Regions from separate parts of the Streptomyces sp. R818 genome, predicted to be linked through region 2. Evidence: riboswitches for the same ligand, from Rfam matches in the RefSeq annotation. Region 2 holds a riboswitch; the other holds the start of a gene.
The links. Region 2 has a riboswitch for glycine ahead of gcvT (glycine cleavage system aminomethyltransferase GcvT). Riboswitches for the same ligand answer to the same signal wherever they lie in the genome.
Positions count from the first base shown of each region.

Region 1: another riboswitch for glycine. It lies ahead of gcvP (aminomethyl-transferring glycine dehydrogenase); the one in region 2 lies ahead of gcvT (glycine cleavage system aminomethyltransferase GcvT).

Region 1 is NZ_JAOCNE010000013.1:437,703-441,098, forward strand. Features, by position in the region: gene gcvP (aminomethyl-transferring glycine dehydrogenase) at 1-1,459, opposite strand, end outside; glycine riboswitch at 1,656-1,750, opposite strand; gene N5I75_RS31445 (PRC-barrel domain-containing protein) at 1,930-2,304, shown strand; gene N5I75_RS31450 (DNA polymerase IV) at 2,983-3,396, opposite strand, start outside.
Region 2 is NZ_JAOCNE010000001.1:326,697-330,092, reverse strand. Features, by position in the region: gene glyA (serine hydroxymethyltransferase) at 1-222, opposite strand, end outside; gene gcvH (glycine cleavage system protein GcvH) at 228-608, opposite strand; gene gcvT (glycine cleavage system aminomethyltransferase GcvT) at 685-1,809, opposite strand; glycine riboswitch at 1,862-1,980, opposite strand; glycine riboswitch at 1,981-2,096, opposite strand; gene N5I75_RS01425 (AAA family ATPase) at 2,259-2,828, shown strand; gene N5I75_RS01420 (enhanced serine sensitivity protein SseB) at 2,932-3,396, shown strand, end outside.

The sequences.
Region 1 (3,396 bases), on a different contig from region 2:
TCTCGGAGCGGTGCTGGTGGAAGACGGGATGCGTAAGGATCTCGTCGCCGCGCAGCGCCGACGCGGGCAGCACGTCGGCGACCTCGGCGTCCAGCGCCTCGATGTCCCCCTCGACGCCGAAGGCGCCCCAGACGATGTGCAGCTGGCTGCGGGTGGTGGTCTCGTCGCAGGCCACGGAGACGTGGTCGGCGTCAACCTGGCGCAGGTTGACCCCGCGCTCGCGCGCGGCCCGCACCACCTGAGCGGCCTGACCCGGTACCCGTACGGTCACGGTGTCGAAGTACGTCCCGTGCACGACCTCGACGCCGCCCGCCGTCAGACCGGCGGCGAGGAGGGTGGCGTAGCGGTGGGTGCGCTGTGCGATGGAGCGCAGGCCGTCGGGCCCGTGGTAGACGGCGTACATGCCGGCCATGACGGCGAGCAGGACCTGCGCCGTACAGATGTTGCTCGTGGCCTTCTCGCGGCGGATGTGCTGTTCGCGCGTCTGCAGGGCGAGGCGGTACGCCTTGTTGCCGTCGGCGTCGACGGAGACACCGACGAGGCGGCCGGGCAGGGAGCGGGCGAACTTCTCGCGCACGGCCATGTATCCGGCGTGCGGACCGCCGAAGCCCATCGGGACGCCGAACCGCTGGGTCGTGCCGACCGCGATGTCGGCGCCCAGCTCGCCGGGCGAGGTGAGCAGCGTGAGGGCGAGCAGGTCGGCGGCGACGGTGACGACGGCGCCGAGGTCGTGCGCCTGGTCGATCACGGGCTTGATGTCGCGCACGGCACCGGAGGCGCCCGGGTACTGCACGAGCACGCCGACGACACCGCGCTCCGCGACCTCGGCGGGGATGCCGTCACTGAGGTCGGCGACGACGATCTCGACGCCGGTCGGCTCGGCGCGCGTCTGTATCACGGCGGTGGTCTGCGGCAGCGCGTCGGCGTCGACCACGTACACGCCGTTCTTGACCTTGCCAATGCGCCGCGACAGGGCCATGGCCTCGGCGGCGGCGGTGCCCTCGTCGAGCAGCGAGGCGCCGGAGGTCGGCAGTCCGGTCAGCTCCGCGACCATCGTCTGGAAGTTGAGCAGCGCCTCGAGGCGGCCTTGCGAGATCTCCGGCTGGTAGGGCGTGTAGGCCGTGTACCAGGAGGGGTTCTCCATGACGTTGCGCAGGATGACGGGCGGCGTGAACGTCCCGTAGTAGCCGAGGCCGATCATCGAACCGAGCACCTGGTTGCGGTCGGCGAGGGAGCGCAGCTCGGCGAGGACCTCGGCCTCGGTCCGGGCGGCGGGCAGCTCCAACGCCTCGGCGCTCTTGATCACATCCGGCACCGCGGCCGCCGTCAGCTCGTCGAGCGAGCCGTAGCCGACCTGCGCGAGCATCTTGGCCTGCGCGGCGTCATCCGGACCGATGTGGCGCTGCTCGAACGGGATCCCCTGTTCAAGGGCGGAAAGCGGAGTGCGGTTGGCGGTCATTGCGGAGGCCTCCTGGTCACTACGACCTGCGAGGGGCACCACGGCGCGGGTGCCCGGACGGCCTCCCCCTCTGTCATCTCAACCTGAGAGCTTCACCGGCCCGCCCCGTACACCTGTCGAACGCTGTACGGAACACGCCGGCTTTCACCGTCGGTGAGGGTGGGTCACGTGCCCCCGCCCTGCTTTCCAGAGTGACCTCGTCCGTGCGGTACGTGGGCCTGAGAGATTCCGGGGAGGATTTGCTCCTTCGGCGCCTCCGACCTCGGTCGGAGACTCTCCCGCACAGGGTCAGCAGCCGCTTGCCAGCGTACCAGCGGCAGTATGACCAAAGCCCCCGAGTGGCCGCCTTGTCAGAAGTGCTCTTTCGTAGTGCTTACCACCGATTTCGTAGCGCTTATGGACCAGTTCGTCGCCACCGCTCGAGCGAGTCTGTAGCGTTTCCCGACGAGTCGCGACCTGCTGGAGGGCCCGTGCAGACCGACATCGATCCGCGCAACCTGATCGGCCGCAAAGCGTTCGACCGCAACGGAACCAAGATCGGCACGATCGACGAGGTCTACCTCGACGACGCCACCGGCATCCCGGAATGGGCGGCGATACGCACCGGCCTCTTCAGCCGCGACGCCTTCATCCCGCTGGCCCCCAGCCACCTCGTCGACGGCACCCTGCGCGTCCCCTTCGAACGCGCCCTGATCAAGGACTCCCCCGACTTCGGCGTGGGCCGCCACCTCTCCCCCCAGCAAGAACTCCAGCTCTACCACCACTACGGCCTGGACACGACGGTCCCACCACCCCCGGACACCACCTTCGGCCACATAGCAACCCCCGACCCCGAACACCCCTAACCCCAGCCTCCAGCCTCCAGCGGCCAGGCCCCCGCCGCTGCGACTCCGTCCCACTGCTGCTCGACAACGCCGACCTCACCGCCGGCACCCTGCCTCACACCTCACTCACCCGACAGCCAGGCCCCACCACGGACACCGCCCCACGAGCCCCTCGGCATCGATCGCCCCGGCCCCGGTGCCCGCCCGCCCCTCACCAAGCGCCCGGCGCCTCGCGGCTGACACAGCACTCCGAGCCCTTCGGCATCGATCGCCCCGGCCCCGGTGCCCGCCCGCCCCTCACCAAGCGCCCAGCGCCTCACCGCTGACACCGCACTCCGAGCCTCGGAAGCGACTGCCCCGCCTCCACCGTGACCGGCGCCCTGCTTCGCCCCTTCCCTTGGCGGCCAGGCCCGCCACCGAACGCGGCTCCAGCCCCTGCGAAATGGCCTCCCTGAATCCGGGTGGCCGGCCATCCCAGGCCTCCGCCGCCGAGACTGCGCTCGGGCCCCGGAAGAGGCCGCCCCGAGATTCCGGTGACCGGCCACCCTTACGCAGCGCCCGGCCCCGCCGCCGACACCGCACTCCGAGCCCCCTCGAAAGCGGCCACCCCGGACCCGGTGACCCTCCACCCCTGGGCCGCGCCCAGCAGCGCCCCACACACCCCGCGGCACTTTCCAGCGCCCCCTCCCATGCCGCCCCTCAGGACACCTCCCGCACCCCCGGCTCCTCCACCCCTTCCACCCCTTCCACCAGCGGCAACGGATCCGCCGGCTCCAGCAGCGGGTCGTCCACCAGGAACGTCCGTACCCGGCCGGGGACCTCCTCGTACGGGGTCTCGAAGCGGACCGTCACCCGCCCGAGGCCGCTCCCCTGGACCCAGCCGGGACCGTACTCCGCGTGCCGGACGTCGTTCCCGGCCATGTACCGCCGCTCGACCGGCACGGCAGGCACGGCAGGCACCTCCACCGGCTCGGCCCGCTCCTCCGGCACCTCAAGCTCCGCGTCCCGCGCACCCCGCCCCTCCTCCTCGGCGGCAGCCGCCTGCGCGAACAGGTCCTCCTGCGTGAAGTCGGCGAGGCCGCTCACGCCGACCCCGAGCAGACGCACCCCGCC
Region 2 (3,396 bases):
GACGTGCTCGCAGCCGCCGTAGTAGCGGCGGCCGGGGTAGCCCTCCGCGTACTTGTTGGTGAGGACCGAGCCCTGCGCCTCCATGACGGCGACGGGGGCGAAGTTCTCCGACGCGATCATCTCAAGGGTCGACTGCTGGCGGTGCAGCTCGGCGTCGAGGGCCTTGGCGACCTCGGGGTCGAGCGTGTGCAGGGACTCGTTCAGTACGGACTTGTCGGTCATATGGGTCAGCTCCCGGAGAACTCGGTGTACTCGTCGGCGGTGAGCAGGTCCTTCGGCTCGTCCGAGACGCGGACCTTGAACAGCCAGCCGCCCTCGAAGGGGGCCGAGTTCACCAGGGACGGGTCGTCGACGACGTCCGGGTTGGCCTCGGTGACCTCGCCCGAGACGGGCGAGTACAGGTCGGAGACCGACTTGGTGGACTCCAGCTCACCGCAGGTCTCGCCCGCGGTGATGGTGTCGCCGACCTCGGGGAGCTGGACGAAGACGATGTCACCGAGCGCGTTGGCCGCGTGCTCCGTGATGCCGACCGTGGCGACGCCGTCCTCGACGGCCGACAGCCACTCGTGCTCCTTGCTGTAACGCAGCTGCTGGGGGTTGTTGCTCATGAGGCGAATTCTCCTGTACGCGGGAGGGTGCGGGTGACGGTGGGGCGAGCGCTCGGCGGGTTGCGCAGCCGGACTCTTACTTCTGGCGCTTGTAGAACGGCAGCGCCACGACCTCGTACGGCTCGTGCGTACCACGGATGTCCACGCCCACGCCCGGCGTGCCCGGCCCGGCGTGCGCGGCGTCCACGTACGCCATGGCGATCGGCTTGCCCAGGGTCGGGGACGGGGCGCCGGAGGTGACCTCGCCGATCACCTGTCCTTCGTGCACGACCGGCATGCCCGCGCGCGGGACCCGGCGGCCCTCGGCGACGAGGCCGACGAGCTTGCGGGGCGGGGCGGTCTCGGCGCGCTCCGCGGCGGCGGCGAGCGCCTCCCGGCCCACGAAGTCGCCCTCCTTCTCGAACTTCACGACCCGGCCGAGGCCCGCGTCGAACGGCGTCAGCTCGGTGGTCAGCTCGTGCCCGTACAGCGGCATGCCCGCTTCCAGGCGCAGCGTGTCGCGGCAGGACAGGCCGCAGGGGATGAGGCCGTACTCGGCGCCCGCCTCGGTCAGCGCCTGCCACAGCTTCTCCGCGTCGGCGGGGGCGACGAACAGCTCGAAGCCGTCCTCGCCGGTGTAGCCGGTCCGGGCGATGAGCGCCTGCACGCCCGCGACGGTGCCGGGCAGGCCCGCGTAGTACTTGAGCCCGTCGAGGTCGGCGTCCGTGACGGATGTCACGATGGCGGGGGAGTGCGGGCCCTGGACGGCGAGCAGCGCGTAGGCGTCGCGGTCGTCGCGGACCTCGGCGTCGAACCCTTCGGCGCGCTCGGTGAGGGCGTCGAGGACGATCTGCGCGTTGCCCGCGTTGGCGACGACCATGTACTCGGTCTCCGCGAGGCGGTAGACGATCAGGTCGTCGAGGATGCCGCCGTCGGCGCGGCAGATCATGGTGTAGCGGGCGCGGCCGACGCCGACCGTGGCGATGTTGCCGACGAGGGCGTAGGCGAGCAGCTCGGCCGCCTGCGGGCCGGTCACCGTGATCTCGCCCATGTGGGACAGGTCGAAGAGACCGGCCTTCGTCCGTACGGCGTTGTGCTCGTCGCGCTCGCTGGCGTAGCGCAGCGGCATGTCCCAGCCGGCGAAGTCGGTCATGGTCGCGCCCAGCGAGCGGTGCAGGGCGTCGAGCGCGGTCGTGCGGGGCGTCTGCGGGGTATCGGTCATGGCGTGCTCCCGGGCGTGAACGGCGGTGGCGAGGGGTCCCCCGTGGCGGAGGTCCTCCCCATCTGTCATCGGAACCTGAGAGGTTCGCCCCGACCCCGCGTACCGGAGGTCATGGCTTGCACCTTGGGTGGGACCGCCGTACGTCTGGGGCGGCCCGCTTTTCAGATGTGCCTCGCCCGCGCGGTACGGGGCCTGAGAGATTCAAGGGAGGGACTTGCTCCTTCGGCGTCCGGGCACCCGTCCTACATGGGGGCTGGTGGTTCCCGGAACTCTCCCGCGCGGATTCAAGCGGCCGGTATGCGGTTGTGTGGGTCTGGCGCGCACATCATCGCACGAGCGCGGAACGGGGAAACCCGGCGGCGGGCATTACCTTCTCTTTACACTTGCCGGGCAGATACGGCGTGACCGGAACGGGGAGGACGATCACGGTGCGGATCCCGCGACAGCGCATGGTCCGGGACCTACGCGGGCGGAGCGGCAGGACACCGCGGCGCATCCGGTTCGCGGCAGGTGACCTCGTGGTGCTCTCCGGGCTGCCGGGCAGCGGCAAGTCCACGCTGATGCGCCGGGCCGTCACGGTCGTGCGCGTCGACTCCCAGGACACCAGGGAGCGCTGGGCCGCCCGCCTCCCGCGCTTCCTGCCGTACGCGGTCTACCGCCCGCTGGTCCGCGTCGCCCACTATCTGGGCCTGCGGCGGGCGATGCGCTCGGGGGCCAGCGTCGTCGTGCACGACTGCGGCACCCAGGCGTGGGTGCGGCGCTGGGTGATCCGGACGGCCAGACGCCGCGGCGCCGCCGTCCACCTGGTCCTCCTCGACGTGCCGCCGCCGCTGGCCCTGCAGGGGCAGCTCGCGCGCGGCCGGGGCGTCTCCCGGTACGCCTTCGCCCGCCACCGCCGGGCCGTCGGCGCCCTGGTGACCTCGACGGAGCGCGGCGAGCTGCCGACGGGCATCGAGTCGGCGGTGCTCCTGGACCGGGCCGCGACGGACGCCCTCGGCGGGATCACGTTCCGGGGGTAACCCCTGCGGGCGCACTCGTCCCGGGCCGGGCCGCGACGGACACCCTCGGCTCCATCACGTTCCGCGAGGGACCCTCGCGGTGCAGGCGTTATCGTCGGCGGCTATGGAACACCCGGCATTTCACGAGGACGCGCGCTTCCACGAGGAGGCGCACCCGCACCCCCAGCCCACCCGGAGCTGGCCGGCCAACGAGCTGGAGGAGGTCCTCGCCGCCGCGCTCGGTGTCGAGGGGGCGGGACCGCGCATCGTCGAGGTACTCGGCCGCAGCCCGGTCTGGATACCCCTGCCGCAGGGCGGCTCCCCCGAGAGCCGCGACCTCGACCTGCCCACGTTCGAGCTGGGCGGCCAGGCCTACGTGCCGGTCTTCAGCTCCGAGGAGCAGTTCATGCAGGTCACCGGCGGCCGGATGAGCTGCACCGTGGCCCCGGCCGTGGAGTTCGCGCGTGGCCTTCCCGCCCAGGTCGGCATCGCGCTGAACCCGGACGGCGCCGTCGGCATACCCCTGCCGCCGCCCGCCGTCGCCGAACTGGCCCGCAGCGGCCGCACCCCGCTCGACGGCCCCTCCACC